2 regions of the Collinsella sp. AF37-9 genome follow, and region 1 is predicted to be linked to the other one. Evidence: riboswitches for the same ligand, from Rfam matches in the RefSeq annotation. Region 1 holds a riboswitch; the other holds the start of a gene.
The links. Region 1 has a riboswitch for thiamine pyrophosphate ahead of thiC (phosphomethylpyrimidine synthase ThiC). Riboswitches for the same ligand answer to the same signal wherever they lie in the genome.
Positions count from the first base shown of each region.

Region 1 (5,504 bases):
TTCGCTTTGTGCTCGCCATCTGCGATGAGCTTGGTCGCGAGAAGCTCGTGCTGGGTGCTTGGGGCTGCGACAACAACGGCTTTGATGCCGAGGCCGTGGCCGAGCTCTTCCGCAAGGAGCTCGCGTCGGGCGACTTCAAGGTCAAGCAGGTCTTCTTTGCCGTGCCCTCTACGCGCTGGGACGAGGACTTCGCCAAGTTCGAGCACGTGCTGGCAAACTTCCCCGAGCGCAACGAGGAGTCCTATGCTCAGGTTGCCGCCCGCACCGCAGCCGCCCGTGCCGCCGAGCAGGCTCAGGCCGCTGCCGAGGATGACGAGGATGACGACGACTGGCGCAAGTACCTGTAAACGGTGCGCGTGATGCGATATACCGAGCCGACGGGGGCTGCTCCCGTCGGCTTTTTATTGAGTGGGGAGCTTACGATGAAAAACGTTCTATGCTTTGGTGACAGCAACACCTATGGTTACGATCCGGCGGGCATGCGCGACGGTACCGCGGTGCGCTATGCGCAGGATGTGCGCTGGTGTGGCGTGGTCCAACGTGACTTAGGCGAGGGCTGGCATGTAATTGAAGAAGGCCTCAACGGCCGCACGACGGTACGCGACGACATGTGCCATCTGGACACTAACCTCAACGGTATTCGCGCGCTTCCGATGCTGCTCGAGGCCCATAAGCCGCTGGACGCCATTGTGATCATGCTGGGCACCAACGACTGTAAGACGGTCTTTAACGTGACAGCTTCCGATATCGCCCGTGGCGCCATGGCGCTGATTCGCGCCGTCCGCGCGTTTCCGTGGACCGACGCTGCGCCTTGCCCGCGCATCCTGCTGATGGCTCCTATCAAGATCAAGCCGCAGATCGCCGATGTGTATATGACCGACTTTGACGAGCATTCCGTTGAGGCATCTGAGCTTTTTGGCGAGTACTATGCGCACGTGGCCGAGCAGTTTGGCTGCGACTTTTTGAATGCCGCCGAGTTTGCCGAGCCGGGCGATATCGACTATCTGCATATGATGCCCGAAAGCCACGAGAGCTTGGGACATGCCGTGGCAGCCAAGCTCCAAGAGATGCTCGGTGAGTAGCGCGACCCCAAGCCACCGCAAAGGGGACAGGCACCTTTGCGGTGGTTTTGCCCGGGTAAACGAACGGATTGGCTGCCATATGGGCATGGACGAGCTCATCGACCTCTTTGCCGAGGGCGATGAGCTCGTCTCCAATACCGCTTTTGAGGATTTGGATCTTGCCTACGACGTGGCGAACGGCGCGACCTTCGATGGCGTTGTGTTCCGATCTTGCGAGTTCGATAGCGTTGACTGGAGCGGCTCGACGTTTCGCGACGTGGTGTTTCGCGGTTGCCGCTTTATCCGCTGCAACATGGAAGGCTGCTGGCTCAGCCGCTGCGACTTCGTTGACTGCTCGGCACCGGGACTCAACTTGCTCAAGGCGCGCCTGTCGAGCGTGTCGTTTGGATCGTGCGATTTGAGCTATGCGAACCTTTCGGAGGGACGCATTGGCCCTATGACAGCATGCGATACACGTCTGAGAGAGGCTGCGTTTCAGGGTGCCAAGCTGGGTCAGATACGCCTGGATGGCTGTGACCTGACGCGTGTTGATGTGTTCAAGACGTCGCTTTCCGGCGTTGATGTGTCGCGCTGTACATTTGCAGCGCCCGTTGTTTCGGGCGATTACCATGAGTTGCGTGGCTTGACGGTCAATGCCGAGCAGGCGCTGGCACTCTCGGGTTTGTTGGGAATTCAACTCGCCGACGAATAGGCGCTCTGGTCCTTTGCTCGACCGCTATCTAAAATCAAACCGTCGCAACATTTAATGATTTTTCGCGTTTGCACGATTTTCATCGAATGTTGCGACGGTTTTTGGTGCAAGGTAGCCTGTCTCTTTTTGGCAGGTTACTGGCTATTTAGTACTGCCACATGTGGTTGACAGGGCCGGAGCCTTTGCCCATGTTCAGGCCGGCGGCGAGAGCGCCGGTCAGGTAGGCCTTGCCGGCGTTGATGGCGTCGGCAAGTTCCATGCCCTGGGCCAGCGCGCAAGCGATGGCGGATGAGAGCGTACAGCCGGTGCCGTGCGTGTTGCTGGTCTCAATGCGCTTGTGGCGAAACCACGTAGTGAGCGGATCGCCCAGGTGGTTGCCCTCGTCATCGAGGGGCGCAGGCTCGGCCAGTACGTCGTTGGCCTCGTTGACAAAATGACCGCCCTTAACCAAGGCTGCGCAGCCAAAGCGGCGGGTGAGGAGCATAGCGGCATTTTGTTGCGTGCGCTCGGAATCGACCTCGTAGTCGAGCAGCGTCATGGCCTCGGGAATGTTGGGCGTGATGACCGTTGCCAACGGGAACAGGCGGCGGGTGAGTGCCTCGGAGGCATCCTCGGCAATCAAGCGCGCGCCCGAGGTGGCGACCATGACGGGGTCGACGACCACGTTGGTTGCGTTCCAAGCGCTCAAGCGGTCTGCGATGACTTCGATAATCTCGGCAGAGGAGACCATGCCAATCTTGACGGAACTCGGGCGGATATCGTCAAAGACAGCGTCAATTTGCGCGGCTACGATATCTGGCGAGATATCCTGCACGGCGGTGACGCCCAGTGTGTTTTGCGCTGTGATGGCGGTGATGGCCGTCTCGGCATACAGGCGGTGCGCCGTGATGGTCTTGATGTCGGCCTGAATGCCGGCACCGCCGCTGGAATCGGATCCCGCGATGGATAGAACGGCGGGTACCTTGCTGCGATCCATGTTCGCTCCCTCGTTCGGTCGGATTCAAATGGGTCTTCAATCCGCATTATAAAGATGCCCGGGCCGGCTGTATGCCGATCCCGGGCGGGCGGTGCAATCTTTACGTAAATATAAACAAATGTTCACATGTCAACAATTGACGAGCACCTTGTTGCCGATTGTGGCTCCAATGACGCGTTAATCCTCCATGCCAAGATCGATCGTCGTGCCCTCGAACACCTTGTTGACGGTACGGACGGCGCACATCTTGCCACACATGGTGCAGGTGCCCTCGGTGGCGGCGGGGGATTCCTCGTAGCGCTTCTTACCGGTGACCGGATCGAGAGCACACTTCCACATGGCATCCCAGTCGAGCTTGCGACGTGCCTGGCCCATCTTGTCATCCATGTCGCGGGCGTGCGGCACCTTCTTGGCGATATCGGCGGCGTGCGCGGCAATCTTGGTGGCCATGAGGCCATCGAGCACGTCCTGGGCGTTGGGCAGGCACAGGTGCTCGGCCGGCGTCACGTAGCACAGGAAGTCGGCACCGGAGCTGGCGGAGATGGCGCCGCCGATGGCAGCGGTGATGTGGTCGTAACCCACGCCGATATCGGTCACCAGCGGCCCGAGCACATAGAACGGGGCATTGTGGCACAGGCGCTTCTGCAGTTTCATGTTGGCGGCGATCTCGTCGAGCGCCATGTGACCCGGACCCTCGACCATGACCTGGACGCCGGCAGCCCAAGCGCGCTTGCACAGCTTGCCCAGCTCGATCATCTCAGCGGTCTCGGTGGCGTCGTTGGAGTCGTAGAGGCAGCCCGGGCGGCAGGAGTCGCCGAGCGAAATCGTCACGTCGTACTCGTGGCAGATCTCGAGCAGCTCGTCAAAGTACTCGTAGAAGGGGTTTTCGTTGCCGGTGACCTCCATCCAGCCAAACAGCAGCGAGCCGCCGCGGCTCACGATGTTCATCAAGCGGCCGGTCTCCTTAAAGGTCTTGGTGACCGACTTGTTGATGCCGCAGTGGATGGTCATAAAGTCCACGCCGTCCTCGGCGTGCGCGCGCACGACCTCGAACAGGTCATCCTTGGTAAGCTTGACCAGCGGCTTTTCCATGTAGCCGATGGCGTCGTACATGGGGACGGTGCCCACCATGAGCGGCGTCTCGTCGATGAGCTGCTGGCGGAACTGGCGCGTCTTGCCCGAGTTGGAAAGGTCCATGATGGCGTCGGCGCCAAAGTCCTCGGCGATCTTGACCTTCTTCCATTCCTCGGCGGCATCGGCTTTATCGCCCGAGATGCCCAGGTTGACGTTGACCTTAGTAGACAGGCCCTCGCCGACACCAAAGGCGCGCATGCCTTTTTTGATGTGCACGATGTTGGCGGGAATGGCGATGCGGCCGTCGGCCACGCGCTCGCGGATGTACTCGGGGTCGCGATGCTCTCGCTCGGCGACTTCCTTCATCTGCGGCGTGATCTGCCCGGCGCGGGCGAAGTCGATTTGCGTGACGAGCTTGGGCTCGGTCTGTGTGCTCATTGGCACGGCTCCCTTCGTTGGCATTACCCATATCAGGTTTGCGGGTCAGGGCGGGCGCGCCCAGTCTCAGCCTGCCGTCTTGTCCTGCAAGCTCCCCGTTTATGTAATGGGCTCAAGTATAGCTCGAATGGGTACGATTGGCCTAACGAGCGTGCCTGTGGGGAGGCGAACATGGAAGACAAGCATCTATATCAAGAGACGCAATGGGATGTATCGGCCGAGGAAAGCCGTGCGCACCATGGCCTTGTCGCGATTGGTTTTGCGGTGCTTGCCGTGCTGGTGATTGCCTTTTGTATCTGGACGTTTGGCGGTCACGGCGGCGCTGCATGGGAGTTCGAGGCCGACGATGCCCTGCCGATCATGACAGTGAAGGTTACGGGCGGCAATACCGTTGCCGCGCCGGGCGACTATTGGTATCCGCGCGACGAGTTTGTGCAGCTGCAGTTGAGCGGCGGGTCTATTCCGGGCGAAGAAATCGAACGCGTGACGTATGATGCGGCGCTCAAAACGCTGACGGTGAAGCTCAAGAATCAGGGCGACGTGCCTACGACTATGGATATCGCGCTGACGGAATGGCGCTTGGAGCCCCCATCGGGTGTTGCGGTGTCCGAGGTAGAGCACGTTAAGATTACCTACCAAAATGGCTCGACAAACGAAGTTGCCAAAGCCGACGGCTTGGCGGAATAGACGCCGTGCCTAGGCAGCACATTCAAAAGTAGCGGTGGTCCTACAAGGTCTGTTCGTTCAGGAAGACCAAAGTGTTCTTATTTGAAAGCTCGGGAAAGTGACGATAACCAACGTCAAACGCGGTGAGCCCGCTTACATCCTCGAGCTTGTTTTCTGCCATCCAGCGCACCATGGAACCACGTGCCTTTTTGCTGGCGGTCGACCGTTGGATGGGCTTCCCGTTGCGGATACCCTCGCCAAAGAGGCATGTGACGGCCGTGGCGTCGCCCGCGAGGTGGGGCAGAACGGTTTTGGCATACTCTACGCTGGCGAGGTTGACGATCGTAGCGTTGGAGCCCGCCGGAGCGATGGCCCGCGCGAGCTTGTCGTTCCAAAACGCGTAGAGGTCTCGGGCATCGTCAACGGCGAGCTTCGCGCCCATCTCCAGCCGATACGGTTCGACGGCATGAAAGGGACGAACGCACCCGTAGAGGCCGGAGAGGATCCACAGATGGTCTTGCAGCCAGGCAAGCTGCGCGGAATCCATCACCTCGGGTGCCATGCTCTGGTATTGAAT
Region 1 is NZ_QROQ01000022.1:441-5,944, reverse strand. Features, by position in the region: gene DW024_RS07240 (TIGR02452 family protein) at 1-347, shown strand, start outside; gene DW024_RS07235 (SGNH/GDSL hydrolase family protein) at 423-1,082, shown strand; gene DW024_RS07230 (pentapeptide repeat-containing protein) at 1,162-1,773, shown strand; gene thiD (bifunctional hydroxymethylpyrimidine kinase/phosphomethylpyrimidine kinase) at 1,919-2,749, opposite strand; gene thiC (phosphomethylpyrimidine synthase ThiC) at 2,927-4,261, opposite strand; TPP riboswitch at 4,254-4,369, opposite strand; gene DW024_RS07215 (hypothetical protein) at 4,433-4,948, shown strand; gene DW024_RS07210 (YaaA family protein) at 4,989-5,504, opposite strand, start outside.

Region 2 (5,504 bases), on a different contig from region 1:
CGTTGTTTTTGAGCAGGACCGTTCGGCAGCGTTCCAGACGTTCGGCGAGGTCGTCCTCGGTTGCAATCGTAGACAGGATGGCAAACTCGTCGCCTCCCAGACGAAACGCCGCTTCGTCCACCTCCATATACAGCTTGAGATAGAGGCTTACCTGCAAAATATAGCGGTTGCCCTCGTCATGGCCAAAGACGTCGTTGCAGTGCTTGAGATTGTCGATATCGATGTACGCCATGGTAACGGGGGTGTCCTGCTCCCAGAGCTCCTCGAGGGAACGGGCAAAGCCGCCGCGGTTGCCAAGCCCGGTAAGCTGGTCGGTAAAGGCGGTCCTGACCAGATCCTCCTGACGCTTGAGAAGGTCGCGGACGGTCTTTTCGAGCGTTTCAGTGTAATTGCTGGGGGTATCCATGCTGTAGGCGGCTTTCTGGGGTCGGGGCGGATTGCGTCGGGCGAGCTCGTTGTGCACACGCGTTGTTGCTCAACGCCTCGCGTGTTTCCAAGCCCCCGCCTTGCCGCGTCGTTGGGTTTATTTGTCGGCTGACGTTCGTTGCTGATAACTACTGAGTAGTATAAACAACTGTTTTGGTTTGTATATGGGTGTCCATGCGGTGGATGGCTATTATTCGCCAAGCGGTGGCGCTACGACGCAATGTTCGATGAAAATACGACTGAGGCGATATGTGTTGGCGGCTATACTTGTCCCGGTTTAAAACGCAGGAACGGAGACGGTCGCATGGCACAGCCAGATACGACGCCCACGGTGGGGCTTGCGCTCGAGGGAGGCGGCTACCGCGGTATGTATACGGCGGGCGTGCTCGACGTATGGATGGAGCACGGCTTGACCTGCGACCATATGGTGGGCGTCTCGGCGGGCGCGGCGTTTGGCTACAACTTTAAATCGCGCCAAATCGGCCGTGCCATTCGCTACAACAAGGCCTATTGCGCTGACAAGCGCTATGCGAGCGTGACGAGCTGGCTGCGAACCGGCGACATGTTCAATGCCGAGTTTGCCTATCACGAGGTGCCCATCGAGCGCGATCCCATCGACCTTAAGGCTTATCGTGCCTGCCCCATGCGGTTCACCTGCGCGTGCACCGATATCGAGACGGGCAAGGCCGTCTACCATGACTTGCCCTATGGCGACGAGCGCGATATCGAGTGGATCCGGGCGTCATCGGCGATTCCCGTGGCAACGCGTCCTGTCGCCATTGAGGGGCATAAGTATCTGGACGGCGGCGTTGCCGATTCCATTCCCAGCGCCTGGCTGTTTGCGCAGGGCTATGACCGCAACGTGGTGGTGCTGACGCAGCCGGCGGGCTTTGTAAAGCAGCCCAATAGCGTGATGCCCATGCTGCGTCGCGTGTATCGTCACTATCCGGAATTTGTTGCGGCGCTTGAGCATCGGCACGAGGTCTACAACGCCACGCTCGATGACCTAGCGCGTCGCGAGGCCGCTGGCGAGGTCTTTGTGGTGCGGCCGAGCGAATCGGTAAAGGTGCCGTCGCTGTGTCGCGAACCGGATGAGCTCGAGCGCATCTATCAGATCGGCCGCCACGATGCGCAAGCGACGTTGCCCGCGCTGGAAGCGTATCTGGCAGAGTAGGGCAAACTGCCGCGCGCTCAGCGGAAGGCGCATCCCGGAATTTACGTTCAGAATGGGATGCGGTTTCCCAATGGAGCTGCAAACGGAAAGCGCATCCCGGAATGGACGTCCAAACTGGGATGCGCTTTTTCGCTATTGAAGATGTGAGGCTGCGGAGCAACTGCTCGGCATAGGCCTATGCCTGCTGCCAGGTATCGACGAGCTCCTTGGCTGCGGCGTGGGGGTCGTCGGCGCTGCAGACGGCGCTCACTACGAAAAAGCCGTCGACGCCAGTGGCCTTGAGCTGCGGTAGGTCGGCCGTCTTGACGCCGCCGCCCACCACGATGGGCACGGGGCTTGCCGCGTGGAGTGCGGCCAGGTCCTCAAAGCTCTTGGTGATGATAGAGCCGTCGGCCGCGCGTCCGCAGTCGCGCTTGGTCTCGGTCTCGTGGAGTGGGCCGATGCCCAGGTAATCGACCAAACTCATGTCGGCGGTCTTGACGTACTCGAGCATTTCCTCGCAGCGGGCCGAAAGGCCCACGATGGCATCGGGGCCCAGCAGCTTGCGACAGGCCTCGACGGGAATATCGCTCTGACCCACGTGCACGCCGTCGACAGCAATACCCTGCTCGCGCGCGGCAAGCACACAGTCCAGACGGTCGTCGATGAGCAAGGCGACCTGACCGGTCTTGCCGGCCCGTGCGATTGCCTGCGCGGCGTCGCCGGTCAGCGCGATGATCTCGCGGGCACTTGCCACCTTGGAGCGCACCTGGATGCAGGTAAAGCCGGCGTCGAGTGCCTGGGCCACCACATCGCCCACGGGGCGTCCGAGGGTGTTTTCGGGGCCGAGCACCAGATAGGCCGAGATATCAAGGTTGTCGCGGATGCTCATCGTGCTTCCTCCTGCTTTTTGATTTGTGCTTCCATGCGCTCGAGTTTGCCGGTCATGGTGTCGGTAAATCCGGGTCGAATATCGGCTTTGAGCGCGACTTCGGTGCGGATGCCCTTGCTCGCCAACACAAAGGTCGCGTCGCGCACGACCTGCATGACCTCGTCCCAGTCGCCCTCGATCTCGGTGAACATCGAGGTGGTGCGGTTGGGAAGACCGCTCTCGCGAATGACGCGCACGACCTCGGCGACCTCGGCGGACAGCTCATCGCCGGTGCCGCATGGGGCGATGGCCACGGCGACGAGCGTGTTCATGCCGGCATTGGTTGCGGGCTCGGACATGGCTTATGCCTCCTCGAGCTCGAGTTGGTTATCGGCGATGTCCTGGGCGGTTGCGCGATAGAGCTCGTCGATAAAGGCGACCTTAAAGCTTGCCGGGGCATCGGCGACAGCGGCGGCACGCGTGCCGGCAACGTTGTAGACGGCGGTGCTACAGATGGCTGCCGTAAACGGATCGGCAGCGCAGGCGTACACAGCCAGCACACCGCCCTGCGAACAACCGCAGCCGGTGATCTTGGACATGAGCGGGCTGCCGCCGTAGGACTTGGCTACCGTCGTGCCGTCGGTGATCAGGTCGACTTCGCCCGAGACCACTACGGCGCCGCCGGTGTAGCGAGCGAGCGCCACAGCGGCATCGCGGGCGGCGTCGACCGTGTCGGTGGTATCGACACCGCGCACGCGGCTCAGATCGGCTGCCTCGCCCTCAAGACCCCACAGGCCGGCGAGCGCGATGATCTCGGAGGCGTTGCCGCGCACGATGGCGGGCTTGTACTGCTTGAGTTCGTTTACCAGCTGGGTGCGCAGGCTACCGATGCCCAGACCCACCGGATCGAGCACCCAGGGCTTGCCGGCGTCGTGTGCCGCCTTGGCCGCGCGGGGAATCGTCTGTTCGTAGATGGGGAAGAGCGTGCCCATGTTGAGATAGATGGCGCCGCCGCCGGCAACGAGCGCCTCGCCCTCGTCGGGCAGATAGACCATGGCGGCCGAACCGCCCACGGCGAGCTGCGCGTTGGCGACAAAGTCGATCGTCACCGTGTTGGTGATGGAGCCGGCCATCGGATTGGTGGCGCGAATCTCCTCCACGGCCTTGACCATATGTTGCTTAAGCTGTTCCGAATCAATCACTGCACATGCCTCCTTGGCATAGAAAAGGGGCGCTGTGCATAGACAGCGCCCCTGTAAAGGCGGCATGCTCCCTACGCCAGCATTAACTGACAGGTTCAAAGGATTGGGCCCTATGCCCTCTCAGCCTTGTGGTTTGCACCGCCGGCACTCCCGCATCGAATCTGTTGTTCCCTATACTAGCGCACCTGCCAAAAAGGGACAGATTTATTTTGGCAGGTGGCGACAGGGGCGCTGCATTTTCCCAGATAAAACCTGCCAAAATAAACCTGTCCCTTATTGGTAGGTCGTTACAATGGTTACGGTGAAAATGACTGGGGGACTCTATGATCAAACTTGTGCTGACCGATATGGACGATACGCTGATTCCAGCCGGGCATGACGGCGCCAGTGACTACGCCATTGAGGGTATTCATGCCATGCAGGCGGCGGGTCTGCACTTTGGCCCGGTTTCGGGTCGCCAGCCGTCCGCGATGGGCTGGATGTTCAAAAATCGTTCCGAGTGCTTTTCGACCGGTGCGTTCTGCAACGGCCAAGTCATGTTTGTCGACGGTCAGGCGGTCGCTTCGCGCGCGACCGACAACGATGCCCTGATGCGTCTGGCCGATTACCTCGAGCAAGAGACCGACGATACCTATCTAAAGGTCTACAGCCTGGGTGACGACTTTTGGGATAACGATGCCTATTGCGTGACGAGCGACCCCGAGCGCGTGCGTCGCGCCATGGAGTCGGGCGGCAACGCATGGCTCAAAGGCGAAGAGGCTCCGTGCCGTCCCGCTGTCGATGATGCCCCGGTATACAAGGCGAATATCTGGAGCGCCCGCTCGCGTGAGGAGCTCGAGGAGCTACGTGAGCGCGTTGCCGCTGAGGTACCGGAGCTCTCACTCGTGTTTCCCAACAATCGTGTGCGCCTGTTCGATATCCTTCCAGCAGGTTGGGACAAGGGTTGCGCCGCGCTGGAGCTGGCACGCGCTTTGGACCTGACGCTCGACGAGGTGGCCGTATTCGGTGATTCCGATAACGATCTGCCAATGATCGATGCCGTTCCCAACTCCGTTGCAGTCGCCAATGCCAACGAGGCTGTCACGGCTGCCGCGCGCTGGCATATCGGCGCTGCGGTAGACGATGCGGTCGCTGGGGCTCTGCATCAGATTGCCGCCTGCGCCGCGACGGGGGAGATGCCGCCGTTTATGCGTCAGATGGATGCGACGGGTTTCGACGTCACGAACGTCTAGGGAGGGCGCTATGAAGCTTCAGCAGCTCAGGTATGTCGTCAAAGTTGCCGAATGCGGCAGCATCACCGAGGCCTCGCGCCGGCTCTTTGTGTCGCAGCCTTCGATCACCGCATCGATTCGCGATCTCGAAAACGAGATGGGTGTGCATATCTTTGAGCGCACCAACAAGGGTGTCATTGTGTCCGAGGAGGGCGAGACCTTCTTGGGCTACGCGCGACAGGTGCTCGACCAGGCCGATCTGCTTGAAGGCAAGTACAAGGGCGCGTCCGAGCAGGTGCCGCACTTTAGCGTGAGCTGCCAGCATTATTCCTTTGCCGTCAACGCGTTTGTCGACGTGATCCGCGAGTTCGATGCCGCACGTTACGACTTTACCCTGCGCGAGGAACAGACTCACGAGATTATCGAGGACGTCGCGCATATGAAAAGCGAACTGGGCATCCTGTACTTATCCGAGCATAACCGCGAGGTTATCGAGCGCATGCTGGCGGCCAACGAGCTCGTATTCGAGGGGCTTTTCTGCGCCACGCCGCATGTCTTTGTATGCGCCGACCATCCACTGGCGGACCACGCCAGCGTGACGCTCGAAGATCTCGAGGACTATCCGTTTTTATCCTACGAGC
Region 2 is NZ_QROQ01000002.1:93,003-98,506, forward strand. Features, by position in the region: gene DW024_RS01205 (EAL domain-containing protein) at 1-406, opposite strand, end outside; gene DW024_RS01210 (patatin family protein) at 731-1,600, shown strand; gene DW024_RS01215 (thiamine phosphate synthase) at 1,776-2,471, opposite strand; gene DW024_RS01220 (thiamine-binding protein) at 2,468-2,809, opposite strand; gene thiM (hydroxyethylthiazole kinase) at 2,813-3,652, opposite strand; TPP riboswitch at 3,704-3,814, opposite strand; gene DW024_RS01230 (HAD-IIB family hydrolase) at 3,976-4,884, shown strand; gene DW024_RS01235 (LysR family transcriptional regulator) at 4,895-5,504, shown strand, end outside.
Region 2: linked by a shared signal. The riboswitch ahead of thiM (hydroxyethylthiazole kinase) and the one ahead of thiC (phosphomethylpyrimidine synthase ThiC) in region 1 are both predicted to bind thiamine pyrophosphate.